2 regions of the Pseudomonas sp. FW300-N1A1 genome follow, and region 1 is predicted to be linked to the other one. Evidence: predicted binding sites of a transcription regulator. Region 1 holds the regulator's gene; the other holds the start of a gene.
The links. The regulator FliA, encoded in region 1, starts transcription of late flagellar genes. The targets are predictions, from matches to a motif close to CTAAAGTTTNNNNNNNNNNNGCCGNTAA.

Region 1 (14,935 bases):
CAGCCAGTTTCGTTCTGCCGGCTCTTGTAGGCGAAGTCGATAACTTGACCATGGATAGTCCTCTGCGCGTGACACGATATGAGCTCTCACGGGGTTCAGCTCAATGTATCGGCTGCACGCAAGAAGATAGGCGTCAGATTGAACAACACTGGATTTGTAACGGCTCTCCCATAACGTGCCTGAACGCCCTTCCAGCTTATTTCGATAGCGAGTCATGCGAGCTGCAAGGGCTTTCATTAGTTGTCCAAGGCCTGATGCGGTGTCGCCAGGTGCAAGCAAAAGATGGACGTGGTTGGTCATCAAGCAATAGGCATACACGCTTACACCGAAGGCCTCTTTCAGTTCGCGCAGGTCTGAGAGGTAGTATTCAAAATCGGCTGTTTCAGCGAAAACAGCCTGCCGATTGTGACCGCGTTGTACGACATGATGGGGGTGGTTGGGCAGTACTACGCGTCCTATTCTGGGCATGCATCCTCCTACGTCCTTGTAGTGATGATGAAAGCTTAGTGGGAGTGAGTGATTTTGCTCCCGCTATGTTGTAAATAAATCTGTCCCCTTTTCTCCTTTTCTCCTTTTCTCTTTTCTTTGCTTTTCTTTCATAAATCTGTCCCCTTTTCTTTGTCCCCTGTCCCCATTTGGTTTTTTATTCTTGGCCGCGAATGTTGTGAATGATTGAGAGTGGATCGGCGGCTTCGAAAAAATGATAGTGTTTCGGATCTATCCTGTCTTTGAGTAGGGCGATGGATTTATCTCTCTCGAGATATATATTTGCAAAGTCATCATAAGATCGTTTGATGTGATGTTTTTTTGCGATGGTTAATAGTTTGTCTGCGATGTTGAGCTGTTTGTCAATTTTTTTGGCGTATAGGGATATTGCGTGAGAATTATTAATGTTTTTTGGCGCTTTTGATAGTTCTGAGATGGTCATAGTGATTTCGGACATTTTATTTTTTACGTCCGAGAATGTCATGTTGATAAAGAATGTTTCGGGTGTTTCTTTAATAGAGTGTGAGTTTTCTTTTATGTAATCTCTTGCATTTTTATTTTTGTTCAGGGCACGGAATAATCCTTGGTTTTCGGGAAGGTTTTTTGGAAATACTTCATTGATTGTATTTTTTAAAGCTTTCAACCAATTCTGCCCTGTCGTATCAATCCGATTCCTAGGGTCAGAGCCGCAATACACATACGCATTGAGTCCTCCCTTTCCAAACGGGCTCAAACTGTCCGGACTATTAAATCTCATCAACACTGGATTAAAGGCGCGATAGCCATTTCCCAACAAATAATGTCCGGTCACTGGGTCTGATCGCTCTCCATTGAACCCCAGCAAGCTGCCCAACCCGCTTTCGGCCCGGCGATGGCCGTAGGGCGAATAAGCGATGGGCTGTAGCTGGTCGGCTTTAAGAGCCAGCAGTACCGAGCGCTGTAGATCGGTTGCCAGCAACGTGCTTTCGACTGCATCATTCTGACGCTTCTGTTGCGCCAGCAGAAGGTCGTCTTTCTGAAAAATGGAATACCCTATTGCCCCCTGTATTTCCGTACTCAGGCGACTTTTGCAATAAAAGCGCTGTTGCGCTGCTGCACCCGGCAGGAACTGGCTTATCAGCCGATCCAGTGGGTCGTAGCCATAACGGCTGCGCAGGATTGGTTGCGAGGAAGCCATAGAGTTTGCTCCAGATTCTCAGGGAGGCTTGAGTATCGGCGGACTTTTCCGAGTTTGGTACTATCAGAACTGATAGGTTCGCTGCGTTGTATGCCTCGATCAGTTACAAGCCTGGACACCGCTGTGAGCGAAAAAGGGGGCGGATTTATTTTTGATCAAAAGGGACGCGGATTTATCGACCATCCGAGTCATTCGCATTGCGCTTTTTTGTGGGCCTACCTTGCCCGCGACCTATTATACGAAGCCCTGTGATGTGTTCTATTTCCTCTACAAAGCGGGAGGTTCCCGTCAACTGTCCGCGTTGAAGAGCGCCTCTTATGAGCTCCAGTTCTCCATTCGGAGCGACTTGGGCTACAAATTCTTTATAGCGATTACGGCGAAGGAGTTCAGTTGTGCCCAATGCTTCAAAGCATGGGTCAATATCCAGCCAGTTTCGTTCTGCCGGCTCTTGTAGGCGAAGTCGATAACTTGACCATGGATAGTCCTCTGCGCGTGACACGATATGAGCTCTCACAGGGTTCAGCTCAATGTATCGGCTGCACGCAAGAAGATAGGCGTCAGATTGAACAACACTGGATTTGTAACGGCTCTCCCATAACGTGCCTGAACGCCATTCCAGCTTATTTCGATAGCGAGTCATGCGAGCTGCAAGGGCTTTCATTAGTTGTCCAAGGCCTGATGCGGTGTCGCCAGGTGCAAGCAGAAGATGGACGTGGTTGGTCATCAAGCAATAGGCATACACGCTTACACCGAAGGCCTCTTTCAGTTCGCGCAGGTCTGACAGGTAGTGTTCAAAATCGGCTGCTTCAGCGAAAACAACCTGCCGATTGTGGTCGCGTTGTACGACATGGTGGGGGTGGTTGGGCAGTACTACGCGTCCTATTCTGGGCATGCATCCTCCTACGTCCTTGTAGTGATGATGAAAGCTTAGTGGGAGTGAGTGATTTTGCTCCCGCTATATTGTAAATAAATCTGTCCCCTTTTCTCGTAAATAAATCTGTCCCCTTTTCTCCACTGACCCGCTGAAAAGCAAAAGATCGAAGCCATGGCAGATCCCACAGGTGTACACCGTTCCATGTAGGTGTTGCCGTGGCTCCGATCTTTTTCCTGCGAAAACCCACTACTCCACTCGACGCTAAATTCTGGGCAGCATTCCGGCCAGGATGTTGTCCTTGTCGACAAATTGATGCTTCAGCGCAATCAACAAGTGCCCGCCGATCAATGCGCCACAGAACCACGACGTCCAGGTATGAATGTACTTGGCCAGGTCGTAGAGGTCGGGATCGGGATCGACCAGCGGGGGCAAAAGGAGCAGACCCGCCACAAGAATGGGTTTGTCTGCAACCGAACTCCAGTACCAGCCTGAAAGGGGCAAGGCAATCAGGGCAATGGCGTAGAGCAAGATATGTCCGATCATCGCTCCGCGTTTCGTTAGTACGGACATGCTTTCAGGCAAGGCTGGCGGGCGATTCTTCAATCGCCAGGCCACTCGCACAACGATTAAGAAAAGTAGCGTGCTGGCCAGTGCTTTGTGCAAGAAGGTGAGTTCATGATTGGGGTTCAGCGTGTCGCGCCAGTGGGTAGCCAAGATGCCAAGCCCCCAACTCATCATCCAGATGAATGCCATGCTCCAATGCAGCCACTTGGCAATACTGGTGTATCCCGTATTTTTCTTCTCCAGCATTGGCCTTTCCTTTTTTTGTTAAATGAAATTTGATGTTTGGTTGGGTGTCAGGACCGCGCGCGAACAAATAATCAAATATTCAAGAGCGCTTTTTCATTCGCTCAAAGTTTCAATGCCGGGTAATGAGGCTTCACTCAGCGCTTGGGGGATGCCGAGGGTTAAATGAAGCTGCTTGCCGGGTTTGTTGATCGCCGGTCATGCTCGTGGGATGGCGTTAACCGAGAGTTAACCCGAGAGGTCAATCTGGTGAGTCCTGCTGCTGTTTTGTTACGGAAACTTTCAGCGCGTTCACCTCTTCGCAAATGATCGCCTTGCTCATTTCCTGCTGGTAATGCCATGCCCAGACATATCGGTCGCAGTGGCACTCCATGGGCGTTCAAGCGGCGCATGCCCCCTCCTTAACAGTTGCCGAGCCCGCGTGGCTGCGTTCGGCAGCGCAACAGTCGTAGACCGGTTTTGTTTGCAGGGCCGCGTGGGCGGGGTGTGCGAGGACTTCATCCTCGGATGCAGCCTCGCAGGCTCGGCAGCGGCTACAGGTTTGCGTGACATAAGACTCCCCTATTCCCCAGTCGCGGCAAAAGTTGGAAGGCTTCTTGCAGTAGCCGCCCTGCGCCCGCTTCAGGCGTCAAAAGTTTGCTTCAAAGGAACGGGGAATACCGGTGGATCGCTCTCAATTTATCAACAATGCCCGCAGCAACATGGCAGACCTCAGTCGAGGCAATCTGGGTGTGCCGCTGTTGCTGTTGGTCATGTTGGCAATGATGATGTTGCCGATCCCGCCGTTCCTGCTCGACGTGTTCTTTACCTTCAACATTGCCCTGTCGATCGTGGTACTGCTGGTCTGTGTGTACGCCTTGCGGCCGCTGGATTTTGCGGTGTTCCCGACGATTCTGCTGGTGGCGACGCTGCTGCGCCTGGCGTTGAACGTGGCCTCCACCCGGGTGGTGATGCTCCACGGCCAGGACGGGCATGCCGCTGCCGGCAAGGTGATCCAGGCCTTCGGCGAGGTGGTGATTGGCGGTAACTACGTGGTCGGTATCGTGGTCTTCGCGATTTTGATGATCATCAACTTCGTGGTGGTGACCAAGGGCGCCGGGCGGATTTCCGAGGTGAGCGCGCGCTTCACCCTCGACGCGATGCCCGGCAAGCAGATGGCCATCGACGCCGACCTCAACGCCGGCCTGATCGATCAGGGCCAGGCCAAGGCCCGCCGCACGGAAGTCGCCCAAGAGGCCGAGTTCTACGGTTCGATGGACGGTGCCAGCAAGTTCGTGCGCGGTGACGCCATCGCCGGCCTGCTGATTCTGTTCATCAACCTCATCGGCGGCATGGCGGTGGGGATCTTCCAGCACGGCATGACCTTCGGTGATGCGGGCAAGGTGTACGCGTTGCTGACCATCGGTGACGGTTTGGTGGCGCAATTGCCATCACTGCTGCTGTCCACCGCCGCGGCGATCATGGTGACCCGTGCATCGGGCTCCGAAGACATGGGCAAGCAGATCAACCGGCAGATGTTTGCCTCGCCCAAGGCCCTGGCCGTATCGGCCGCGCTGATGGCGATCATGGGGATCGTGCCGGGCATGCCGCATTTCGCTTTTCTCAGTATGGCGGCAGTGGCGGCGGGCGGTGCCTACCTGTTCTGGAAGAAACAGAACACCGTCAAGGTGCAGGCGCTGGAAGAGGTCAAGCGCCAGCAGGAACTGCTGCCGTCGCCGGCGCGGGCCATGGAGACCAAGGAACTGGGCTGGGACGACGTGACCCCGATCGACATGATCGGCCTGGAAGTCGGCTACCGCCTGATTCCCCTAGTGGATCGCAACCAGGGTGGGCAGTTGCTGGCGCGGATCAAGGGCGTGCGCAAGAAGCTGTCCCAGGACCTGGGTTTCCTGATGCCGACCGTGCACATCCGCGACAACCTCGACCTGGCGCCCAGTGCGTATCGCCTGACCCTGATGGGGGTGATCCTCGCCGAAGCGGAGATTTATCCGGACCGCGAGCTGGCGATCAACCCGGGCCAGGTCTACGGCACGCTCAATGGCATCACCGCCAAGGATCCGGCCTTTGGCCTGGAAGCGGTGTGGATCGAAGTCAGCCAGCGCTCCCAGGCGCAGTCGTTGGGTTATACCGTGGTTGATGCCAGCACGGTGGTGGCAACGCACCTCAATCAGATTCTGTACAAGCACTCCAGCGAGCTGATCGGCCACGAAGAGGTCCAGCAACTCATGCAGTTGCTGGGCAAAAGCTCGCCGAAACTGGCCGAGGAACTGGTGCCGGGCGTGCTGTCGCTGTCGCAGTTGCTCAAGGTGTTGCAAGCGCTGTTGGCCGAACAGGTGCCGGTGCGCGACATTCGCAGCATCGCCGAGGCCATCGCCAACAACGCCGCGAAGAGTCAAGATACCGCCGCTTTGGTGGCCGCGGTGCGTGTCGGCTTGTCCCGCGCTATCGTGCAAAGCATTGTAGGCACTGAGTCCGAGCTGCCTGTGATCACGCTGGAGCCAAGGTTGGAACAAATATTGCTCAATAGTATGCAGAAGGCTGGGCAAGGCGCCGATGAGGGTGTCTTGCTGGAGCCAAGCATGGCCGAGAAGCTGCAGCGCTCACTGATCGACGCGGCGCAGCGTCAGGAAATGCAAGGTCACCCGGTGATTCTGTTGGTCGCAGGACCGGTCCGCGCGATGCTCTCGCGGTTCGGCCGCCTGGCAGTCCCGGGGTTGCATGTGTTGGCGTATCAGGAAATCCCTGACAACAAGCAAGTGACCATCGTGGCGACAGTAGGGCCCAACGGCTGAGGTAGTGGTTTATGCAAGTTAAGCGTTTTTTCGCCGCCGATATGCGTCAGGCCATGAAGCTGGTTCGTGATGAGCTGGGCGCTGAAGCCGCCATCATTGGCAACCGTCGCATCGCCGGTGGTGTCGAGCTGATGGCTGCCCTGGATTACAAGCTGTCGGCGCTGGCACCACGGGTGCCGAACATGGAACTCGAAGACGAGCTGCGCAAGACCCAGACGCGGATCGTCACCGCCCAGGCCGAACTCAGCCTGCGTGGCGATGGCGAGGCAAGCACCAGCACCAACCGTCAGTTGTTTGCCGGCCTGCCACTGACGGCGGCCGAACCGCTGATCGAGCCCACGCTGTCCGAACCGCCACGCCCTGCGCCAGCACCAGTGGCAGCGGCCACTGTCGACGTGCGGGCCTATGATTCGATGCGCTCGGAACTCAATGGCTTGCGCGAGCTGCTGGAAGTGCAATTGGGTTCGCTGGCCTGGAATCAACTGCAAGGCAGCCGCCCGCAACAGGCCAACCTGTGGCGTCGTCTGCAGCGCATCGGCCTGTCCGGCCCGCTGTCGCGCGACCTGCTGGCGTTGACCACGGACATTGAAGAGCCTCGTCAAGCCTGGCGCATGCTGTTGGCGCATCTGGCGAGGATGATCGTGACCCCCGAGATCGAGCCGCTGGAAGAGGGCGGTGTGATTGCCATGGTCGGCCCTGCCGGCATGGGCAAGACCACCACCCTGGCCAAGCTGGCCGCGCGTTACGTGCTCAAGTACGGCGCGCAGAACATTGCGCTGGTGAGCATGGACAGCTACCGCATTGGCGCCCAGGAGCAACTCAAGACCCTGGGACGGATCCTCAATGTCTCGGTCACCCATGTCGACCCGGGACAGTCCTTGGCTCAGGCCCTGGATCCACTGTTGCGCAAGCGTGTGGTGCTGATCGACACCGCCGGCCTGCAAGCCAGTGATCCGGCGTTGCGCATGCAACTGGAAAGCCTGGCCGGTCGCGGGATCAAGTCGAAGAATTACCTGGTCCTGGCCACCACCAGCCAGAAGCAGGTGCTGACCGCCGCGTACCACAGCTACAAGCGTTGTGGGCTGGCGGGCTGCATCCTGACTAAACTGGATGAAACGGCGAGCCTGGGCGAAGTGTTGAGCCTGGCGATCAGTCACGAATTACCGGTGGCCTATCTGACCGATGGGCCGCGGATCCCGGATGATCTGCATTTGCCGCGCCGCCATCAGTTGGTCAGTCGCGCCGTGAGTGTGCAGATGCAGGAAGAACCCAGCGAAGAAGCCATGGCTGATATGTTCGCTGATATCTACCACAGTCCGACCAAGCGGGTTGGCTGAGGTAACAATGACTAGATTTGTATCTACATCGATGGCCTGCCATGCATTGTTCAGTATTGAACGCGCAGCCAGTCATGTAGCCCGCGTCTAAGACGACAAGGTATAGAAAGCACATGGGCAGCATGCATCCCGTACAGGTGATTGCGGTGACCGGCGGCAAGGGTGGCGTCGGTAAGACTAACGTGTCAGTGAACTTGTCCCTGGCTCTGGCAGAGCTCGGCAGGCGAGTCATGTTGCTGGACGCCGACCTCGGGTTGGCGAACGTCGACGTGTTGCTGGGGCTCACCCCCAAGCGCACGCTGGCCGACGTGATCGAGGGCCGCTGCGAACTGCGTGATGTGTTGCTGCAGGGGCCGGGCGGCATTCGTATCGTGCCGGCCGCCTCGGGCACTCAGAGCATGGTGCACCTGAGCCCGGCCCAACACGCCGGCCTGATCCAGGCGTTCAGCGACATCGGTGACAACCTCGATGTGCTGGTGATCGACACCGCTGCCGGTATCGGCGAATCGGTGGTCAGCTTTGTGCGCGCCGCCCAGGAAGTGCTGTTGGTGGTGTGCGACGAGCCGACCTCCATCACCGATGCCTACGCACTGATCAAACTGCTTAATCGCGACTACGGCATGAACCGTTTCCGCGTGCTGGCCAACATGGCGCAGAGCCCGCAGGAAGGGCGCAACCTGTTCGCCAAGTTGACCAAGGTCACGGATCGCTTCCTGGATGTCGCCTTACAATATGTCGGCGCGGTGCCTTACGACGAAAGCGTGCGCAAGGCCGTGCAGAAACAGCGCGCCGTGTACGAAGCCTTCCCCCGCTCCAAGTGCGCATTGGCCTTCAGGGCCATCGCGCAGAAAGTCGATACCTGGCCGTTGCCCGCCAATCCGCGCGGGCATCTGGAGTTTTTCGTCGAGCGCCTGGTGCAACAAACGGCGGGTCCGGTGTTATGACAGCCAGCGGTTACAACCTGTACAAGAAGTCGGCGCGTGACGCGCAGTACGAGCTGATCGAGCGTTACGCGCCACTGGTAAAACGTATTGCCTATCACCTGCTGGCGCGTCTGCCGGCCAGCGTGCAGGTGGAAGACCTGATCCAGGCGGGGATGATCGGGTTGCTTGAAGTGTCGACCAAATACGACGCGAGCAAAGGAGCAAGTTTCGAGACCTATGCCGGGATTCGTATCCGCGGCGCGATGCTCGATGAAGTGCGCAAGGGGGACTGGGCGCCACGTTCGGTCCACCGCAATACCCGGATGGTCAGTGACGCGATTCGCTCAATTGAAGCTAAAACCGGACGTGACGCTAAAGATCACGAGGTTGCGGCCGAACTCCAATTGAGTCTCGATGATTATTACGGGATTTTGAATGACACCTTGGGCAGCCGCCTATTCAGTTTCGACGATCTGTTGCAGGACGGCGAACACGAAGGGCTGCACGAGGATGGCGCGAGTGCTCATCTTGAGCCGTCGCGTGACCTGGAAGATGAACGCTTCCAGGCCGCGCTGGCAGACGCGATTGCCAATTTGCCGGAGCGTGAGCGACTGGTGTTGGCGCTGTACTACGACGAAGAGTTGAATCTCAAGGAAATCGGTGAGGTCCTGGGGGTCAGCGAATCGCGGGTCAGCCAGTTACACAGCCAGTGCGCGGCCCGTTTGCGGGGGCGTTTGGGAGAGTGGCGAGCGCGTTGACAGCAGTGTGGGGACACTGCGAACGAGACCGGTGTGGCGTGCAGCCGCACAGGTTTCAATCCGTTGTGCTCCAGACAGTCGTTGAGTGTTACGCCTGATTGATTGAATGGCGTGTCCAGGTGCTGGGCGCGTTTAAGACTGCTTGGAGGTCGAATTGGACAAGAACATGAAAATCCTCATCGTTGATGACTTCTCAACGATGCGGCGGATCATTAAAAACCTGTTGCGTGACCTCGGGTTCACCAACACGGTCGAGGCAGATGACGGCACTACGGCCATCCCTGTGCTCAACAGCGGCAGCATCGACTTTCTGGTAACGGACTGGAACATGCCTGGCATGACCGGCATCGATCTGCTGCGCCACGTGCGCGCCGACGAAAAACTCAAGCACCTGCCGGTGTTGATGGTGACCGCTGAAGCCAAGCGCGAGCAGATCATCGAAGCGGCCCAGGCCGGCGTCAACGGCTACGTGGTCAAGCCGTTCACGGCCCAGGCGTTGAAAGAGAAGATCGAGAAAATCTTCGAACGCATCGGTTGATAGGTGGTGCCACTGCGCCACGGGGGAGCTATGGAGCAAAGAGAGATTTCACAGGGCGATTTTGAATCGACCCTGAAAAAACACGCGGTCGAATTGGTCGACAGCCTTGAAAAGGGCAAGTTCGGCGACGCCGTGCAACTGATCCATGAGCTCAACCAGACCCGTGACCGCGGCCTGTACCAGGAAGTCGGCAAGCTGACCCGTGAGCTGCATAGCGCGATCGTCAATTTTCAGATCGACCCGCACATGCCGCAGGCCGAGGAAGTGTCGCAGATCACGGATGCCACCGAGCGCCTGTCCTATGTGGTCAAGCTGACCGAGGCCGCTGCCAACCGCACCATGGACCTGGTCGAGAGCAGTACACCGCTGGTCAATGCCCTCGGCACCGATGCCCGGGCCTTGAGCTCGGACTGGGGGCGCTTCATGCGTCGCGAGGTCGGGGCCGAAGAGTTCCGCGAGCTGGCCCGGCGCGTCGACGGTTTCCTGACGCGCAGCGCCGAGCAGACCCAGGTCGTCTCAGGCCACCTCAATGACATTCTGCTGGCCCAGGATTACCAGGACCTTACCGGTCAGGTAATCAAGCGCGTGACGCAACTGGTCACGGAAGTCGAAAGCAATCTGCTCAAGCTCGTGCTGATGGCCAGTCAGGTCGATCGCTTCGCGGGCATCGAACATGACCGCGAATCGATGCTGGCTGAAAAAGATCCGAAAAAACATCTGGCTCAGGGTGAAGGTCCGCAGATTCATGCCGATAAACGTGATGACGTGATGTCCGGTCAGGACGATGTGGACGATTTGCTTTCCAGCCTTGGTTTTTAGGTCACAGGTCGTGATGACGGTGCATGCCGGTCCGGCATTGACCGATATCAGGACTTACCATTAGGAGCACCCATTAATGAGCTTCGGCGCCGATGAAGAGATCCTTCAGGATTTCCTGGTTGAGGCCGGCGAGATTCTAGAGCAACTGTCCGAGCAACTGGTCGAGCTGGAAAGCCGACCGGATGATGCGGATTTGCTCAATGCAATTTTTCGCGGTTTTCACACTGTAAAAGGGGGCGCCGGCTTCCTCCAGCTCAACGAGCTGGTGGAATGCTGTCACATCGCCGAGAACGTGTTCGACATCCTGCGCAAGGGTGAGCGTCGCGTCGACTCAGAGCTGATGGACGTGGTTCTCGAAGCGCTGGACGCCGTCAACGGCATGTTCGGCGAAGTCCGTGAGCGGGCGCCAATCACGGCGGCCACCCCGCAACTGCTGGCGGCATTGGCGCGCTTGGCCGAGCCGCAGTCGGCCGATGAAGTTGCGCCGGTGGTTGAAGCGCTGGCCGAGCCTGAAGCGCAAAGCGATTCGGGCGACATTACCGACAATGAATTCGAACTGCTGCTCGACTCGCTGAACGCGGTCAAGGCGCAAGCCGAGGCACCTGCTGCAGTAGCCCCCGTGGCGGCTGCTGGCAACGATGAGATTACCGATGCCGAGTTCGAGTCGTTGCTCGATCAGTTGCACGGCAAAGGCCAGTTCGCCGTCGATGCACTCGCGGCGCCGGCCGAGCCTGTTGCGCCTGTCGCAGCGGCCGAGAACACCGACATTACCGATGACGAATTCGAAGCACTGCTCGATCAGTTGCACGGCAAGGGCAACTTTGCCGTCGTAGCGCTGGAGTCGGCCATTGCCTCCGTTCCGGCAGCGGCCGTGCCCGCCGCAGTGGCGGTTGGCGGCGATCTGATCTCCGATCACGAGTTCGAATCCTTGCTCGATGAGTTGCACGGCAAGGGCAAGTTCAGCCAGGACGTTGGCAGTGCCGCGTCTACGGCCACTGCGGCGGCACCGGTTGCCGTGCCTGTGGCACAGCCGGTTGCCAAGTCAGCGCCCGCCAAGGTTCAAGCGTCCAAGCCAGCCGCCGCACCTGCCCGTGCAGCGGCACCAGCGCCTGCCGAGAAGCCGGTCAGTGAAGCCGAGACCACGGTCCGTGTGGACACCGCGCGCCTGGACGAAATCATGAACATGGTCGGCGAACTGGTGCTGGTGCGTAACCGCCTGGTTCGCCTGGGGCTCAACAGTGGCGACGAAGCCATGTCCAAGGCCGTGTCGAACCTCGACGTGGTGACGGCAGACTTGCAGACCGCCGTCATGAAGACCCGGATGCAGCCGATCAAGAAAGTCTTCGGGCGCTTCCCGCGCCTGGTTCGCGACTTGGCGCGTCAGCTCAAGAAAGAGATCAACCTGGAACTGGTCGGTGAAGAAACCGACCTCGACAAGAACCTCGTCGAGGCGCTGGCCGATCCGTTGGTCCACTTGGTGCGCAACGCGGTCGACCACGGTATCGAGTCGCCAGAAGAGCGCGAGGCCTCGGGCAAGTCCCGTGGTGGCAAGGTGGTGCTGGCGGCGGAGCAGGAGGGTGATCACATCCTGCTGTCGATCTCCGATGACGGCAAAGGCATGGACCCTAACGTCCTGCGCGCGATCGCGGTAAAACGCGGCGTGATGGACAAGGATGCCGCCGACCGACTGAGCGATACCGAATGCTACAACCTGATTTTTGCCCCGGGGTTCTCGACCAAGACCGAGATCTCCGACGTGTCCGGGCGCGGCGTGGGCATGGACGTGGTGAAAACCAAGATTTCCCAGCTCAACGGTTCGATCAACATTTACTCGACCAAGGGCCAGGGCTCGAAGATCGTCATCAAGGTCCCGCTGACCCTGGCGATCATGCCCACGCTGATGGTCATGCTCGGCAACCAGGCGTTCGCCTTCCCGCTGGTCAACGTCAACGAGATCTTCCACCTCGACCTGTCGCGCACCAACGTGGTCGACGGTCAGGAAGTGGTGATCGTGCGCGACAAGGCGTTGCCACTGTTCTACCTCAAGCGCTGGCTGGTCAGTTCCGCCGCTCATGAAGAGCAGCGCGAGGGCCATGTGGTGATCCTTTCGGTGGGCACCCAGCGAATCGGCTTTGTCGTCGATCAACTGGTGGGCCAGGAAGAAGTGGTCATCAAGCCATTGGGCAAAATGCTCCAGGGAACCCCGGGGATGTCCGGCGCCACCATTACCGGTGACGGCCGCATAGCCCTGATTCTCGATGTTCCGAGCATGCTCAAGCGTTACGCCGCACGGCGTATTTGATTCTGATGGGGCGGGGCGACTGAGCCTCGCTCCGTCTAATGGAGTGTTTATGGCAGTCAAGGTCCTGGTGGTGGATGATTCGGGTTTTTTCCGCCGCCGCGTCTCGGAAATTCTTTCGGCCGATCCGAATATCCAGGTGGTCGGGACGGCCACCAACGGTAAAGAGGCGATCGACCAGGCCCTGGCCCTCAAGCCGGACGTGATCACCATGGACTACGAGATGCCGATGATGGATGGCATCACGGCAGTGCGGCACATCATGCAGCGCTGTCCGACCCCGGTGTTGATGTTCTCCTCGCTGACCCATGAAGGCGCCCGGGTGACCCTCGATGCGCTGGACGCCGGCGCGGTGGATTTCCTGCCGAAGAATTTCGAAGACATCTCGCGCAACCCCGAGAAGGTCAAGCAGCTGTTGTGCGAGAAGGTACACAGCATTTCACGCAGCAACCGTCGCATGAGTGCCTACAGCGCTCCGGCACCGGTTGCCGCGCCGACAACCCCGGCACCTGCCAGTGTCAGCAGCTACGGCAGCAGCGCGTCGGTACGCCCGGCCCCGCTGCCCGTGCCGACCCGCGCAGCGGTCGCCAGTCCGTCGTCGCCGGCCCCCAAACGCAAATCCTACAAGCTGGTGGCCATCGGTACGTCCACCGGCGGGCCCGTGGCCTTGCAGCGCGTGCTGACGCAGTTGCCCGCCAACTTCCCGGCCCCGATCGTGCTGGTCCAGCACATGCCGGCGGCCTTCACCAAGGCGTTCGCCGAGCGCCTGGACAAGCTGTGCCGGATCAGCGTCAAGGAAGCCGAGGACGGTGACATCTTGCGTCCGGGGCTGGCCCTGCTCGCACCGGGCGGCAAGCAAATGATGGTCGATGGCCGTGGCGCGGTGAAAATCCTCCCGGGCGATGAGCGTTTGAACTACAAACCGTGCGTGGATATCACCTTCGGTTCGGCGGCCAAGTCCTACGGCGACAAAGTTCTGGCGGTGGTGCTCACCGGCATGGGCGCCGACGGTCGCGAAGGTGCGCGCTTGCTCAAGCAGGGCGGCAGCTCGATCTGGGCCCAGGATGAAGCCAGCTGCGTGATCTACGGCATGCCGATGGCGATCGTCAAAGCCAACCTGGCGGACGCGATCTACGACCTGGACGCGATCGGCAAGCACCTGGTCGAGGCGTGCCTCTGATGGATGTGTTAAGCCTCATCGGGATCATCATGGCGTTTGTCGCCATCATCGGCGGCAACTACCTGGAAGGCGGGCACCTGGGGGCCTTGGCCAACGGCCCGGCGGCCTTGATTGTGCTGGGCGGGACCATTGGCGCGGCGCTGTTGCAGTCGCCGATGAGTGCCTTCAAACGGGCCATGCAGATCCTCGCGTGGATCCTGTTCCCGCCCCGTATCGATCTGGCCGGCGGCATCGACCGTGTCGTCAACTGGAGCCTCACCGCGCGCAAGGAGGGCCTGCTCGGCCTGGAAGGCGTGGCGGATACCGAACCGGACAGTTATTCGCGCAAGGGCCTGCAATTGCTGGTCGATGGCGTCGAGCCGGAAGCGATCCGCAGCATCCTGGAGGTGGATTTCTATACCCAGGAAAGCCGCGATATCGAAGCCGCCAAGGTGTTTGAAAGCATGGGCGGCTATGCGCCGACCATCGGCATCATTGGTGCGGTGATGGGCCTGATTCATGTCATGGGCAACCTGGCCGATCCGTCGCAACTGGGCAGCGGCATTGCCGTGGCGTTCGTTGCGACCATCTACGGGGTGGCCAGTGCCAACCTGGTGCTGCTGCCGATTGCCGCCAAGCTCAAGGCGATTGCCTTGCGCCAGTCCCGGTACCGGGAAATGTTGCTCGAAGGCCTGCTGTCGATCGCCGAAGGTGAAAACCCTCGTTCCATTGAGTTGAAGCTTCAGGGCTTCATGGACTAGGGGATTGCAGGGTGTGCTCACAGTAAATGACGAGCGCGCAGCGCCCTGCGAGCCGCAAGACTTGGCGTAAGGAGAGAAGTTTGGTTGCTTCAAATGAACGACGAATAACGACGTATTGCGGCTCGCAGGGCGCTGCCCTCCGGGTTGGCGCTGTGATTGCGCCAGGCTGCGTTGCGTGGTTTGAGAAGGGAGCGACCATTCTCGG
Region 2 (14,935 bases), on a different contig from region 1:
ACGCACAGCCGCAGGGTATTGCCACGGCGATAGGCATGCACCTTCAAGCGCACATCGCCAGCGCTGGCCTGGATGGCGTTTTCAAGCAGGTTCAGCAGTGCGCCGACCAGTGTGTCGCGATTGCACAGCAACTCACCGGCATGGGTGTCGCACTGCCAACGGATCGGCAAGCCCTGGACATGAGTCTGGGCCGCCGCCTGCAGCGATTGCATCAACGCCTTGGGGGTCACGCGATCCGTCAGCGGCAACTCGCCACGGGCAAACACCAGCATGTCGCGCACCTGATGCTCCAGCTCGTGCAGGCGCTCTTTCAAGCGACCGGCAAAGCGCTGCTGGGTCGCCACCGGCAACGCCTGCTCGGCCAGATGGCTGGCATAGAGCAAGGCGGCAGACAGTGGCGTGCGGATTTGATGGGCCAGCGAGGCGACCATGCGCCCCAGGGATGACAAGCGCTCATGACGCGCCAGCTGGCCTTGCAGGTGGCGGGTTTCGGTCAGGTCGTTGAGCAGCACCAACTGGCCCGGCTCGGCATCCAGGGAACGGGTGGCGATCGACAGGCGCCGGCCATCCTTCAAGGAGACTTCATGACCGTCGTCGTCACGGGGGGCGAAACTGCGCGCAATCACCTGGCGCCACAACTCGCCTTCGAGGGGCAGCCCGAGCAATTCCTCGGCGGCCGGATTGGCTTCGCGCACGATACCCTGGGCGTCGATGACGATGACGCCGCCGGGCAACAGATCAAGGAGGTTTTGCAGGCGGTTGGCCAAGCGTTCTTTTTCGGCCAGCTCCTGCATGCGCTGGGCACTGACCACCGCCAGTTCGCCCTTGAGCTCAGTGACCCGGGCTTGCAGCATGCTGTAGGAGTCGGTGAGTTGGCTCGACACCTGATTGAACAGCGCGAACGCCTGCTCAAGGCCTGGCCGGCTTGCCTGCTCTACGGAGGGCGTGTCGGGGGCTGGAGACATCTGGGCGGCGTGGGGCATCGTGCTCTCTCGCTTGGCTGACCGTCAGTTAAACGGAACGTTGCGAGGGATGTAGCAATACCCGTGCCTAAAAAAAACTGCCCTTTATTCAATGGGTTGAAAAACAGGCGTCAATCCTCCGCCTGTTCTTCTCCGTCACGACGGCTCATGCCGTACTTGCGCATCTTTTCCACCAGGGTGGTGCGGCGAATGCGCAGACGCTCGGCCGCGCGCGCGACGATCCCGTTGGCATCGTCCAGCGCCTGCTGGATCAGCCCTTGCTCCAGGCCACCCAGGTAATCCTTCAGGTCCAGGCCTTCGGGCGGCAACAGGGCTGTGGCCGTGAAGTCCGGGGTATGCCCGTTGATGGCCACCCGCTCTTCCAGATCGCTGCGCAGGTTGTCGACCATTTGCTCGTCTTCATCATCGACGTAGCGAAACTTCTTCGGCAACTCGACCACGCCGATCACCCCGTACGGGTGCATGATCGCCATGCGCTCCACCAGGTTGGCCAGTTCGCGGACGTTGCCCGGCCAGCCGTGACGGCACAGCGACATGATCGCCGCCGAGTTGAAACGAATGGAACCGCGCTTCTCGTGCTCCATGCGCGAGATCAACTCGTTCATCAGCAACGGGATGTCCTCGACACGCTCGCGCAGGGGCGCCATTTCGATAGGGAACACATTCAGGCGGTAATACAGGTCTTCGCGGAAGCTGCCGACCTCTATCATGCTTTCGAGGTTCTTGTGGGTCGCGGCAATGATTCGCACATCGACGCTCTGGGTCTTGTTGCTACCCACGCGCTCGAAGGTACGCTCCTGCAACACCCGCAGCAGCTTGACCTGCATCGGCAACGGCATGTCGCCGATTTCGTCGAGGAACAGGGTGCCGCCGTTGGCCAGCTCAAAACGCCCGGCACGGCTGGTGATCGCCCCGGTAAAGGCGCCCTTCTCGTGGCCGAACAGTTCGCTTTCCAGCAACTCGGCCGGGATCGCCCCGCAGTTGACCGGTACGAACGGCGCATCGCGGCGCTTGGAGTGATAGTGCAGGTTACGCGCCACCACTTCCTTGCCCGTGCCGGACTCACCGAGGATCAGCACGCTGGCATCGGTGTCGGCGACTTGCTGCATCATCTGGCGGACGTGTTGAATCGCCCGGCTGGTGCCGACAAGGCTGCGGAAAAGATTGGGTTCACGATGACGACCGCGCTCACGGGCCTGGTCGTACATCTCGCGATAGACCTGGGCACGGTGCAGGGAGTCGAGCAACTTGCTGTAGCTGGGCGGCAGTTCCAGGGTGGAAAGCACCCGGCGGCGCTGTTCATCAGGCAGGTCAACGGAAGAATTATCGCCCATTAACAACACCGGAAGGAACTCATCCCAGGTAGCGAGTGTCTTTAACAGACTCGACAACGTACCAGGAGCACTTACCGTCCCGATGAGGACACAGATGACTTCACGACTGGATGACAACGAACCGACAGCCTGCTGCCAATCATGGCTCCCACAGGGTAAATTTTCTTCACCGAGAAAATTTAAAATCACCGCCAGGTCGCGGCGGCGGACGCTATCGTCATCAATCAGCAGAATCTTGGTTTCACGCCACATGCAATAGCAACTTCCCTGGTCAACTCATATGCCCGAACAAAGAGGGCAATCTAGACGCCTGCCGGCACATTAAGCCTGATAGACGCCTGAAAACTCGAATCAGCCACTAGTTAAGTCAAAAAACCGTGCACAGTCAAATTTATGGCGCACTAAGATCGGATTAACTGAATACTAACCGAAAAGGTGGTAAACCTTTGTCGCATTTTGCGCTTGGTTGATCTGAGTCATCTCATTGACTATTGCCTGACGCTCCCCCATTGCCACATCCAGCAATTGCTTGTAGACCGCCAGCAGACTCTCCAGATTTTCGCGCAACGCCTGTTCGTCTACCGGCGCCTCACTGAGCACGTCGTCGACACAGGCGCGACAGGCAACGTCCAACTCGCTGATGGTTTCCCAATTGCGCTCCGCCAGCGCACCAATCAGCGCCTCACGGGTTTGTTCAATCCGTTGCAGTGCAGGGCTCATGACGTTTTCCTCAGGCCTAGAGGCCTACTGGTGCAATTTCGTCCCAGCCACTTTTCAGGGTAGTCAGAAGGCGGACGACTTCGTCGATGATTTCCGGATCGCTGTTTACGTTGGCCTTGAGCAGCTGGGAGTTCATGTACTCATACAGGCTGTCCAGTTGCTGAATCGAAGCCGGGTCTTCGGCCTTCTCTTCATCCAGGCCCTGGCGCAGGCCGGTGATGATGTCGATGGCCTTGCTGATGAGCAGGCACTTTTGCGCGATATCTCCGCGGGCCATTGCCCCCTTGGCCTGGGCCAGGCGATCGAGGCCACCCTCGAACAGCATCTGGATCAGGCGATGAGGACTGGCCTCGGATATCTGCGCGTGGGAATTGACCTTCTGGTACGCACGAAGGGCTTTCATAGGGTTCATGTTGCTACCTCGTTACAGGCCACAGGCGAACAGGTTTGTTCTAACCAGTTTCTCGACTGCCACCAAAAAAACTTTAATCCGGGCCCGCAAGCCCGGAACATCGCGCCAACCGTTACGGGGCGCTGGAGCGCCCCGGCAATCAGTTCGACTTCGGATTGTTCAGCGAGTTGAGGGTGGTCATGATGCTGGAGCTGCTGGCGTTGAGCTGGGCGATCATGGTGTCCATGGCCGTGTACTTGGCGCTCAAGGATTTCTGCAAGCTCTCCATGCGCCGATCCAGCTCTGCCTGCTGGGTGGTGAGGTCGGTCAACTTGGTGTTGAGGTCCGTCACCCGGCTCGCCAGCGACCCGGTGCTGCCCACGTAGGAGTCAGTCGCCTTGGTCATGCGGGCCACCAGGCCGGTATCGCCGGTAAACATCTTGGCAATATCACCCGCGCCCTTGACCACTGCCTTGTCCCACGCCTTGTCATCCAGGCTCAGCAGGCCGGTTTTCTGGTCAGTGGTAATGCCCATCTGCGCCAGGCTGCTCATGGCGCTCGAACCCGAGCTATTGACCAGCTCGCTGCGCAGACTGTTGACCAGTTGACGCATTGATGCGTCGCCGGTCAAGGCGCCTGCGGTGGTGGTCGAGGCATCGCCGGTAGCGGTGACCTTGGTCTGGGTGTTGATGCTGGTCAGCAACGCGTTGTAGGCCGAGACGAAGGACTGGACCGAGGTCTTCAGCGTGTCGGTGTTGCTCGCCACGTTGATGGTGATCGGCTTGTCCTTGTCCTTGGCGATCAGGTCCAGGGTCACACCGCTGATGGCGGACGTGACCTTGTTGCTGGTGGACTCCATTGCGATGCCGTCGATGCTGTACTTGGCATTCTGCGCCGGCGCGCCCTTGTCATAGCCCTGGACCAGGTCCGAGTCACCGCTAAGGGTGATATCGGTATCAACGCCCGTGGTGTTCGAGCCAATCACCAAACGCCCGCCATTGGCATCGGTCAAGACGTTGGCGCTGATGCCCTGGGCCGAGAGCTGGGTATTGATCGACTCACGAACTTCCTGCAGGGTCGCACCGCCTGGCACCAATACGTCATAACTTTTACCCGACTGGGTAATGGTCAAGGTCTGGGCTTCGTCGCTGGCATTGGCCGAGCCCGACGCCCCACCCTCGAACACCTTACTGGTGACTTTCGAGGACGTCGCCAACTCGTTGACGACCACCACGTACTTGCCACTGGAGGCGCCATCGCCCAGGGTGACCTTGACGTTTTTTTCTTCGGACGAGGTAGCGGCCAGGCCGTTGAACGCGGCCACGTTGTTCAACTTGGCGATTGCCGTCCGGTAAGTTTCCAACGCACTTTTCACCGAGCCGACAGCCGACAACTTGATGGTCGTGTCTTTTTGCTGATCGGTGATCTGGGCTTGCTTGGGCGCCTTTTCAGCCCCCACCAATGCCTTGACGATGGCTTGGGTGTCGTAACCCGAACCCGGGCCGGAAATCGTTGAACTCGCCATTACTCTTCTCCTTGTCCTGTGGCTGCCGCTTTATTGGCGCACAAACACCTAGGCAGCAACCAGAAACACATTTCGTGCCAGCTCAAACCTGGGTCTGGAACAACAGGCTGCTGGCATCGCTCAGGTTCTGCGCCAGCTTCAGCGCGGTCTCCGAGGGAATCTGTCGAATCACTTCGCCACTGTCGGTGGCGATCACCTTGACCACTACCCTGCCGGTAGAGTCGTCGATGGAAAAGTTCAGGTTACGTTGGGTAGCCTGCACAAACTCACGAATATCGGTGACGGCTTTTTCCAGCGCCGCGCGTTGCAGCTCCTCGCTGGAAGCCGGGTCAGCCTCTACCGCAGGCGTTGCCTGGGCAGCAGAGGTGCCACTGGCCTGGGTGGTGCCAGCGGGGTAAGCCGGGTTCAGCTTGATGCTCATGTCCATGTCATCACCTCAAAACTGAAAAAAACGAAAGGGCACGTATACGCGCCCTTCCGTTAGTTAACCGCGACCGATATTACTGAAGCAGCTTCAGAACAGCGGATGGCAGTTGGTTGGCCTGGGACAGGATCGCGGTGGATGCCTGTTGCAGGGTTTGTTGCTTGGTCAGCTCAGCCGCTTCGGAAGCGAAGTCAGCGTCTTCTACACGGCCTTTGGCGGCAGTGGAGTTCTGCGAAATGCTCTGCAGGTTGGCCACGGTGCTGGCGAAACGGTTTTGCACCGCACCCAGCTGCGAACGCTGGCTGTCGATCTGCTGCAAGGCACCGTCCAGGGCCTGGACGGCTTGCTGCGAGGTTGCTGCGGACAGGATGTTCAGGTCGGAAACGGTGGTTTCCATGGTCACTGCAGCCTTGGTACCGGCAGCGGCAACAGTGGTCAGACCCAACGCGGCCAGACCGGTACCTGCACTGCCGTCCTTGACGGTGATGTCTTTGTCAGCGAACAGATTCAGGGTGCCGTCAGCGTTTTTGCTGGCGTTTACGCCGGTGCTGGCGCTGTTGATCGAGGCAACGATCGCGTCAGTGGTATCGCCCTTCTTGAACTTGACTTCAACGCCGTTCACGTCGACGGAGGTATCCGCAGTCAGCTTGGCCTGGGAAGTACCAGCCGACAGGCCCAACTGCGACAGCGAACCGCTGGAAGTGTTGGCCAGTTTGATGTCTTCACCGCCACCGGAGGTCACTTTTACACGACCGTCAGTGAAGGTTGCTGTAGCGCCAGTACCGGCCGCCGCTGCGATGTCACCCAGTACATCCGTAACGGTGTCGGTATCAGCCCAAGTCACAGCAGTGCCGTTGACAGTGATGGCACCGACAAGGCCCATGGCACTAGTTGCAGTAGTAGGGACTGCTGTAGTAGTACCAGGAGCGCCCAAACCAAGCTTGGCCAAACCGTCAGTAGCAGTACCGCCAGCGAGACCAAGAGTGATATCGCTCTTCGACGACAGGGTCACCACACCAGCAGCATCTGTGCTAGCGGTAACACCGGTCTGAGCTGTTTTAGCATTGATGTCTGCTACCGCAGCAGTACCACCTGCGCCAGCACCGCCAGCAACGGTCATATTGATCGTTACGCCGTTGATAGTGAACGCGTCGCCAGCAACAACAGCTGTCGCTGCAGTACCTGTTTTAGAAGCCTTGTCACCCAATACCGAACCGGTAGCAGTAGCCGCCAGGCCAGTCAGCGCAGTGCTGTTAACGCTAGCTTCGCTGAAGTCACCCTTCAGGCCAGTGGCGCTGATGTCGGTCATGCCGAACGAGATGGTTTCGTTAGCGTTGGCGCCGATCTGGAAGCCAACGTTGTTGAACGAACCGTCCAGCAGGTTACGACCACCAAACGTGGTGGTGTTGGAAATACGGGTCAGCTCGCCGACTTTAGCGGTGAACTCTTGCTGCAGGGAAACACGGTCAGCGTCGCTTTTATCACCGTTCGCAGACTGCAGGGCCAGCTCACGCAGACGTTGCAGCAGGTTGGTGGATTCTTGCATCGCGCCTTCAGCGGTCTGCGCGATCGAAACACCGTTGTTGGCGTTGGCGATGGCAACGTTCAAGCCTTTGACCTGGTTACCCAGACGGTTGGCGATCTGCATGCCAGCTGCGTCGTCTTTGGCGCTGTTGATTTTCAGGCCGGAAGACAGGCGGTTCATCGAGGTGCTCAGCGCATCGGAAGCCTTGTTCAGGTTCTTCTGGACACCCAGGGAAGTAATGTTGGTATTTACTGACAAAGCCATGACGAATTCCTCGTTGGTTGGATACTGCGGCTTCCGGCCCTGGCAACCGCCGGGTGTGGCCTAGAGAACCTTCGTAATAGTTATCGTCGTGGAAGCAGGTTGCTTGAGGGCTTTTTTCAAATTTTTTACTAGCACCGTGCCACCTCCTTGCCCTTCAAGGCTTTAGCCTGCGTGTAGCCGGCCTGCCGGAGCCAGGCCGGCCGGCAACTTCGACCCTGGGATCACCCTCGCGGGCATGCCTCGCGCCGGCCAGATCGAGGGCAACAAAAAACGCCCAGGACCTGTCGGCCATGGGCGTTTTTTTGTGTCGACGCTAGCGCATCAAGGGCGGTGGATGATGGCCGACCCCCAGGACAGGCCCACACCAAAACCACTGATCGCCACACGCTTCCAGCTGGAATCGAGCATGTGCTTTTCCAGAAGCAACGGAATGCTCGAAGACACCGTGTTACCGGTCTCGACCATGTCCTTGATGAACTTTTCCGGCTCGCCTTCGAAACGCCGCGCCACGGCATCGACAATGGCGGCGCTGCCCTGGTGAATGCAGAAGGCATCGATGTCTTCGGAATTGAGGCCAGAGTCATCCAGCAGTTCGCGCAAGTGCGCCGGCACCTTGAGCAAGGCGAAGTTGAACACCTGCCGGCCGTTCATGAAGAACACGCCGTCGCTGACCTTCAGGTGCGGCGCGCCGGAACCGTCAGTGCCGAACTTGGCCTTGCCCAGCTGCCAGGTGGCGTCTTCGCCCATCCAGGTTGCCGTGGCGGCGTCGCCGAACAACATGGTGGTGTTGCGATCTTCCGGGTCGACGATCTTCGAATACGGATCAGCGGTCACCAGCAGGCCGTTTTTCAACCCTGTCGCTTCCATGAAGCCCTTGATTGCATAGAGGCCGTACACGTAACCGGAGCAGCCCAGCGAGATATCAAACGCCGCAACACGGGTCGACAGGCCCAGTTTGTCCTGGACGATCGCGGACGTATGAGGCAAGCCCTCTTCGTCGCCGTTCTGCGTGACAACGATCAACACATCGATGGCTTGACGGTCGAGCTGCGGGTTGTTTGCGAACAACGCATTGGCAGCCTCGACGCACAGATCGGAGGTTTCCTGGCCGGCATCCATGCGCGGCAGGAATGCCGAGCCAATCTTGCCCAAAATGAACTCTTCATCCTTGGCGAATTTCGCGCCCTGAGCGTAGTTATCAAGCCCGCTCACTGGCACGTAACTGGCGATGCTTTTTATGCCAATCATTGTGGCTTCCCAAAACAGAATAACTGGAGATCACCGCTCGCAGGATCGAGAGGCACTGATAACAAAGGGGTTTAGCGCACAAAAACGCGCCAGACACGGGTGCCAAAACCATGAAAATCAACCCAGCGAACACCGGGCACCCGTCCCACTCTTTTCACACGATACAGTGAAGATGCCCTTTATGACTCATAGGTCACTCTATTTTGTGCGCTTTGGACAAAACAGCCAACAACACAAAATCGGCCGGGCAAGCGGATACCCACGCAAACGCATGCAATATGAACGGGCTGATGGCAGGAAAAACAGAGGATCAAGCATGACCGGCCCGTCACTGAGCTCAGTGACGGGCCGGCATTCAGGCGGGGATCAGAGCTTGTTGAACAGGCTCAGTTGAGAGATTTTCACGAAGGCCAGCTGCGAGGCTTCGAGCATGGCTTTCTGGAATGCCAGCTCAATGGAGGCGCCGGCCATATCCGTGTTTGCGATGGCGGCGGTGGTCGAGTCGTTGGCCAGGCCCATGCTGATATTTTCGTTCGCCTGGATATCGATTGCCTTCAAGCGCGCACCGATCGACCCCCTGGCGTTATCGATGCCCGCACTGGCGTTCTGCAGGTTGCCAATGGCCGAGTTGATCGCATTCTTCTGCTTTTGCTGGGCAACCAGGTCGCCATCGCTTGGCGTTGCCAGCGCCTGACGCAACTGGCTGATGGTATCCAGCGCACTTTGGGTCTGATGATTGTTGGCGCCGATGACAAACTGATCACCCGACTTGACCGTGCCATTGAAGTCGAATTTCACCCCGGCTGCGGTCAGGGAATCGCCGGCGGCATTCAGGCTACCCTGGCCGATGGCCTTGCTATTGGCGGTCAGCGGCTGGGCATAGAGTTCATACTCGGTGTCGCTGGTGAACTTGATCACCGCGCCATTACTCGGAAAGCTGTCGCCGTACACCTTGGCATCGGTCACGCTAGCGCCAGTCATCTGCGCGGTCGAAGAGTTGCCTGGGGTGCGTGAGGCATTGAAGCTGTCCGGCTTGGCTTCAAGGGTGAAGACGTGCCCGTTGACCGCCGCATCCCGGTCCACCGGGGCGACGTCCTGGAGGTTCAGGTTGATGTCGAACTTCACCCCTCGCAGGCTGACGCTGTGCGCGCCCTCCTTTGTCGAGTCGAATACGCCATTGCCCGGCACTTCAGAAGTCACATCGTTGCCAGAGGCATCCTTCAGGATGTACTGGGTGCTGCTGGTGAACTCCAGCGTGTACGGCTGCCCCTGAGTGAAGCTTTTGTTGTACACCTGATTGGAGGTGATCAGACCGTCCGAGACCGCGACCTTGCCGTCATTGACCGATGGCGGTTGCAGCGTGGCCTGGGTCCGACCGGTATTCAGCGCGCCCTCCATGATGCTCTTGGCCGTGTCACTTGCCGCCAGGCTAAGGGTGTCCGAGACCTTCAGATTGAGCTGCGTATCGTCACCTTGATAGGTGTAGGTGCCGTCGTTGTTGCGAACGTAGGGAGGAATGTCAGTCCTGGAGCCGGAAAACATGTAATTACCCGACTCATCCTTGCTGTTCAGCAGGCTGAACACTTGCTCTTCGATATTGCCCAGCTCGTCGGCGATAGACTTGCGATCAGCGTCGCTGATAACGCCTCCCCCCGACTGCAACGCCAACTCGCTGACCTTTTGCAAGGCGGTGTTGATGCTGTCGAGCACGCTTTCCTGATTGGTCAGCGAAGACTTGATGCTGTTCATGTTGCCGGCATACTGAAGCAACATGTCTTTTTGCTGCTGTAACTGCAGCAAACGGGCCGCTCCGACCGGATCATCCGCCGCCGTCTGAATGCGCACACCGGAGTCGATCTGCCCCTGGGTCTTGACCACCGAAGAGAAGTTGTTCTGGTACTTGGACGTACTGGTCTCAAAGAACTGGGCCGTAGAGATACGCATCGTCAATGACTTCCTTAAAGACTGTTGATCAGTGTCGAGAATGTGTCTTGCGCGACCTTGATGATCTGCGACGACGCGGTGTAGTACTGCTGAAACTTGAGCAGATCACTGGCCTCTTCATCCAGGTTGACCTGGGAAACCGAACCGCGACTGGCCTTTGCATAGGCCAGCGCGGCGCTGTTGGCCGTGCCATCGACACTGGCCTGACTGGCCTTGCCACCGACAGCGGACACTAACTGACTGTAGGATTCACCCATGCTGACGCCGGCACTACCGCCACTGACCCCCACGGTCGCCTTGGTCTGCAGGGCCAGCAGTTCGTTGGCATTACGGTTGTCCGCCTTGCCGTCTTTGTTGAACTTGATATCGAAACTGTCGCCCTTGCCCGGCGAGCCGCTGATCGTCGTGTCGAACCCAATGGTTTTGGCCGTGCCATCGGGGTTATTGACCGGATTGCCCGCGGCATCCAGCACTGGCACATTGATCGTGACCTTGTTGTCCTGGCCCGGAACAATACTGCCCTTGCCGATTTCGGCGCCCGCCTCGTTCAGCACGCGGTAGGTCTGCGTTCCGTCCTTGGCTTCATCGAAAGCGATCCGCACAGGCATCGCGCCTTCGATCTGGCTTTGCAACTGGCCAAGATCGGCTCCGCCATAGATATCCAGCATTGATGACAGGTTCGGGCCGCTCAATGCGCCCGTGCCCGTGTTTGAACTACCTTTATCAGCCACCAAAGGCCCGGCGAACGCCAACTTGTTGGGATCACTCAACTGCACCCCAATGTCGCTGGCACCATTGCGGGTCGGGCTGACCTTGAAGCTGTCGCCGGCACTCAAACCGCCACCATTGAGCTTAAGGGTGAAGCCATCAATCACGTCAGGCGGATTTTTGGTGACGTCAAACGGCCCCAGGGTGGTGCCGTCGGAACGTTTTACGGTGTAGTCCTTGTTGCTGGTAAACGTCACTTGATAGTCATACGGGGTCAGCGCGCTGCTGTCGCCGATAGTGACGTCCAGATTGCCGGAACCTGCGCTATTGCCGGTGGTGGCCAGGCTGCGCTGGCTGATGGCCTGAGGGCTGTTGATATTGTTGAACAACGAAGAACCGAACTCGCCGTTGGCATCCAGGCCCTGACCCATTTGCTTGTTGATCGCATCGGCAACCACCAGCGCGGTGCGCCCCAGATCATTGATCGCCGGGGCCAGCACGTCGTTGCGATAACGGACCAAACCGCCAATTTTGCCGCCAGTGATTACCGAGGTCACATCGATGCTGGACTGCGGGTAGTCGATCTGCAGGCTGAATTGGCTTTTATCGGTCTTGCCCGGTACCGCCGACAAGGTGTTGGAGGTATTGCCCAACACCAGCGACTGGCCGGTGCCCAACGATATATCGTAAACACCGTCGTGCTCTTGAACCTTGACCCCAACCAGCTCATTCAACGAGCGGACCGCTTCGTTACGTGCATCCAGCAGGTTGTTCGGTGTACTACCGGCAGTGCTTGCCTGAGAAATCTGCTTGTTGAGCGAGGCAATGGTGGCCGTGTGCTGGTTGACCATCGAGGTCAACGTGCTCAACTGGCTATTGATACCTGCATTCTGTTGAGTGAGCTGGGTCGAGATCGCGTTGAAACGGTTGCTCAAGGTCTGCGCATTAGTCAGCAACAATTGGCGCGCCGACATGTCACCGGGAGCGCTGGCAGCGGTTTGCAACGACGCGAAAAAGCTACCGAGCGCGGCAGAAACGCCGGTGCTTTTATCCGACAACAACTTGTCGACCGCTCCCACCTGATCGAGATAGGCCTGGGCGTCACCATTGAGCGAAGTGGTGGTCTGCAACTGAGCATCAACGTAGGAGTTATATGCCCGACGCACGTCGGCCAGGGTGGTGCCCGTACCGATAAACACACCACCGACCTGTTGCGAGCCTGCGCTACCCTGGACGATCTGTTGCCGCGAATATCCCGCGGCATTGGCGTTGGCAATGTTATTGCCGACCGTGGCCAGCGCCGCCTGGCTCGCATTCAGACCCGACATCCCGATACTGATCAAGCTCATGTTTCAAACCTTATAAATTCGTGGAGGAGCCGGCCGCAGCGTAGTGCTCGTAACTCTTCATTTGCTTGGCAATCTGCGAAATCTTGCTGGCGTAATTCGGGTCGGTGGCATACCCGGCCTTTTGCAACTCGCGTACAAACTGTTCCGGTTTATCGGCCGACTTCAGCACTTCTTGATAGCGATTGTTGCCCTGCAACAAGCTCACCAGGTCATGGAAACTGTCCTGGTAGGAGGTATAGGAACGGAACTCGGCGGTCTCCTTGACCATCTCGCCATTCCTGAACTCACTGGTGATTGCACGGGCCTGCGCACCCTGCCAGGTGCTGCCGGTCTTGATGCCGAACAGGTTGTGGCTGCTGGTGCCGTCCTGCTGGCGCATGACCGATTTGCCATAGCCGGTTTCCAGCGCCGCCTGAGCCACCAGGTACAGTGGATCGACGCCGATGCGGTCAGCGGCCTGGCGCGCCATCGGCAACATGGTGGCCACGAATTCGTCAGGTGAACTGAAGGATTTTTTCGCCGGTGCCAGCGGCGGCTGCGCCATGGCGCGGCCATAGACCTGCAAGCGACCGCGCTCCGCGGAATAGCTTTGTGCTGGCTGCCAATCCCCTTTGACCAGCGCATTGCCGGTGGTGGTAGCGCGATTAGGCAGCGTGGTATGGGCAGTGGTAGCGGCCGTCCCCGTGGCCGATGGCACCAGCCCCGCCAACAGGCGATCGGCCAGTTTGGGTGGCAAGGCCAGGCGACGCTGGTTGAGCAGCGCCATGTCATTCCCGTGGGCACCCTCGCCCACACCTTGCGGCGGGCTGACCGAGCGCGAAGCCCACAACGGACGCTGGCCGTTGAGCCGGGACAGTGGCCCGTTGGTCGCCGTGGTGCCGGCGGCAATTGGCGTCTGCACCGCCGCTTTCGCGGCTTCCTGCTTGGCTGCCGACAGCGCGGCCGCCTCGCCGGGCGTCAGCGGTTTGTTTTTCGACATCTGCCGCATCAGCACATCGGCCAGGCCAATACCACCGCCCTCGCGGGACATGGAAACCGCCAACTGCTGGTCGTACATTTCCTGGTACTGCTTGGCCGCCGCCGTGTTCAGCGGATTGTCCTGGCCCAGGGCGTCGGTGGCCGAGCGCATGGACTTGAGCATTTCATTGAGGAACAACGACTCGAACTCCTGCGCCACCTTGCGCATGTTGCCGTCGCTGTTCTTGTCGCCGACCTTGAGCTGGTTAAGCCGGTTGAGGTCCGAGTAGGAACCCGAATCGCTGCTGCTGACCAGGCCGCTCTTGTGAATATCCATACCCACTACCTCAAATCACGATCAGGTCGGCTTGCAAGGCGCCGGCCTGCTTCAAGGCTTCGAGGATCGCCATCAAGTCACCCGGTGCTGCCCCCACCTGGTTCACCGCACGCACGATCTCGTCGAGGGTGGTGCCCGGGCCGAACTTGAACATCGGCTTGGCTTCCTGCTGTGCGTTGACGTTCGAGCGCGGGACCACCGCTGTCTGGCCATTGGAGAACGCGCCTGGCTGGCTGACGATCGGGTCTTCGGTGATGGTCACGGTCAGGCTGCCGTGGGTCACGGCGGCCGGCGAAACCTTGACGTTCTGGCCGATCACGATGGTACCGGTCCGCGAATTGATGATGACCTTGGCCACCGCCTGCCCCGGATCGACTTCAAGGTTTTCCAGGATCGACAGGTAGTCGACGCGCTGGCTCGGATCGAGCGGCGCGGTGACGCGAATCGAACCGCCATCGATGGCCTGGGCGACGCCAGGGCCCAACATGTCGTTGATCTTGTCGACGATGCGCTTGGCGGTGGTGAAGTCCGAACGGTTGAGGTTCAGGGTCAGGCTGTTGCCCTGGTTGAAACCACTGGGCACTGCCCGCTCCACCGAGGCACCGCCAGGAATACGACCGGCCGACGGAACGTTGACGGTGATCTTCGAGCCATCACGCCCCTCGGCATCAAAACCGCCCACCACCAGGTTACCCTGGGCGACCGCATAGACGTTGCCGTCGATCCCCTTGAGCGGCGTCAGCAACAAGGTGCCGCCACGCAGGCTCTTGGAGTTGCCGATCGACGAGACTGTGATGTCGACCTGCTGACCCGGCTTGGCGAAGGGTGGCAGGTCGGCACTGATCGACACCGCCGCGACGTTCTTCAACTGCACGTTCCCCGAGCCCGGCGGCACCTTGATGCCGAACTGCGACAGCATGTTGTTGAAGGTCTGCAGGGTGAACGGGGTCTGCGTGGTCTGGTCGCCCGTGCCGTTGAGCCCGACCACCAGGCCATAGCCGATCAACTGGTTGGAACGCACGCCCGAAATACTGGCGATGTCCTTCAACCGCTCGGCCTGGACGCCGAGGGAAGTGGACAGCAACAACGCGGCCGCCATCAGGTGCTTGAAGTTCAGCATGGAAATAGTCATCACCTAGAAAGGGAACAGCGGGCTTAAGAAGAAACGGTCGAACCAGCCTGGCTGACTCGCATCGGCAAACGAGCCGGTACCCGAATAAGTGATG

Region 2: the regulator FliA is predicted to act here: its motif matches at 7,247-7,274, upstream of AC3WQN_RS02150 (flagellin N-terminal helical domain-containing protein).

Annotation. Positions count from the first base shown of each region.
Region 1 covers NZ_JBYTBK010000029.1:50,512-65,446, reverse strand. Annotated here, with positions in the region: gene AC3WQN_RS18795 (transposase) at 1-468, opposite strand, end outside; gene AC3WQN_RS18790 (RHS repeat-associated core domain-containing protein) at 644-1,663, opposite strand; gene AC3WQN_RS18785 (transposase) at 1,836-2,555, opposite strand; gene AC3WQN_RS18780 (cytochrome b) at 2,799-3,347, opposite strand; gene AC3WQN_RS18775 (DUF3077 domain-containing protein) at 3,586-3,717, opposite strand; gene flhA (flagellar biosynthesis protein FlhA) at 4,007-6,136, shown strand; gene flhF (flagellar biosynthesis GTPase FlhF) at 6,148-7,473, shown strand; gene fleN (flagellar synthesis regulator FleN) at 7,587-8,417, shown strand; gene fliA (RNA polymerase sigma factor FliA) at 8,414-9,154, shown strand; gene AC3WQN_RS18750 (chemotaxis response regulator CheY) at 9,321-9,692, shown strand; gene AC3WQN_RS18745 (protein phosphatase CheZ) at 9,723-10,511, shown strand; gene AC3WQN_RS18740 (chemotaxis protein CheA) at 10,588-12,813, shown strand; gene AC3WQN_RS18735 (protein-glutamate methylesterase/protein-glutamine glutaminase) at 12,863-13,990, shown strand; gene AC3WQN_RS18730 (flagellar motor protein) at 13,990-14,730, shown strand.
Region 2 covers NZ_JBYTBK010000001.1:429,790-444,724, reverse strand. Annotated here, with positions in the region: gene AC3WQN_RS02180 (sensor histidine kinase) at 1-983, opposite strand, end outside; gene AC3WQN_RS02175 (sigma-54 dependent transcriptional regulator) at 1,094-2,569, opposite strand; gene fliT (flagellar protein FliT) at 2,741-3,037, opposite strand; gene fliS (flagellar export chaperone FliS) at 3,054-3,449, opposite strand; gene fliD (flagellar filament capping protein FliD) at 3,589-4,953, opposite strand; gene AC3WQN_RS02155 (flagellar protein FlaG) at 5,036-5,380, opposite strand; gene AC3WQN_RS02150 (flagellin N-terminal helical domain-containing protein) at 5,454-7,166, opposite strand; gene AC3WQN_RS02145 (ketoacyl-ACP synthase III) at 7,488-8,414, opposite strand; gene AC3WQN_RS02140 (flagellar hook-associated protein 3) at 8,781-10,358, opposite strand; gene flgK (flagellar hook-associated protein FlgK) at 10,373-12,415, opposite strand; gene flgJ (flagellar assembly peptidoglycan hydrolase FlgJ) at 12,426-13,709, opposite strand; gene AC3WQN_RS02125 (flagellar basal body P-ring protein FlgI) at 13,720-14,829, opposite strand; gene flgH (flagellar basal body L-ring protein FlgH) at 14,845-14,935, opposite strand, start outside.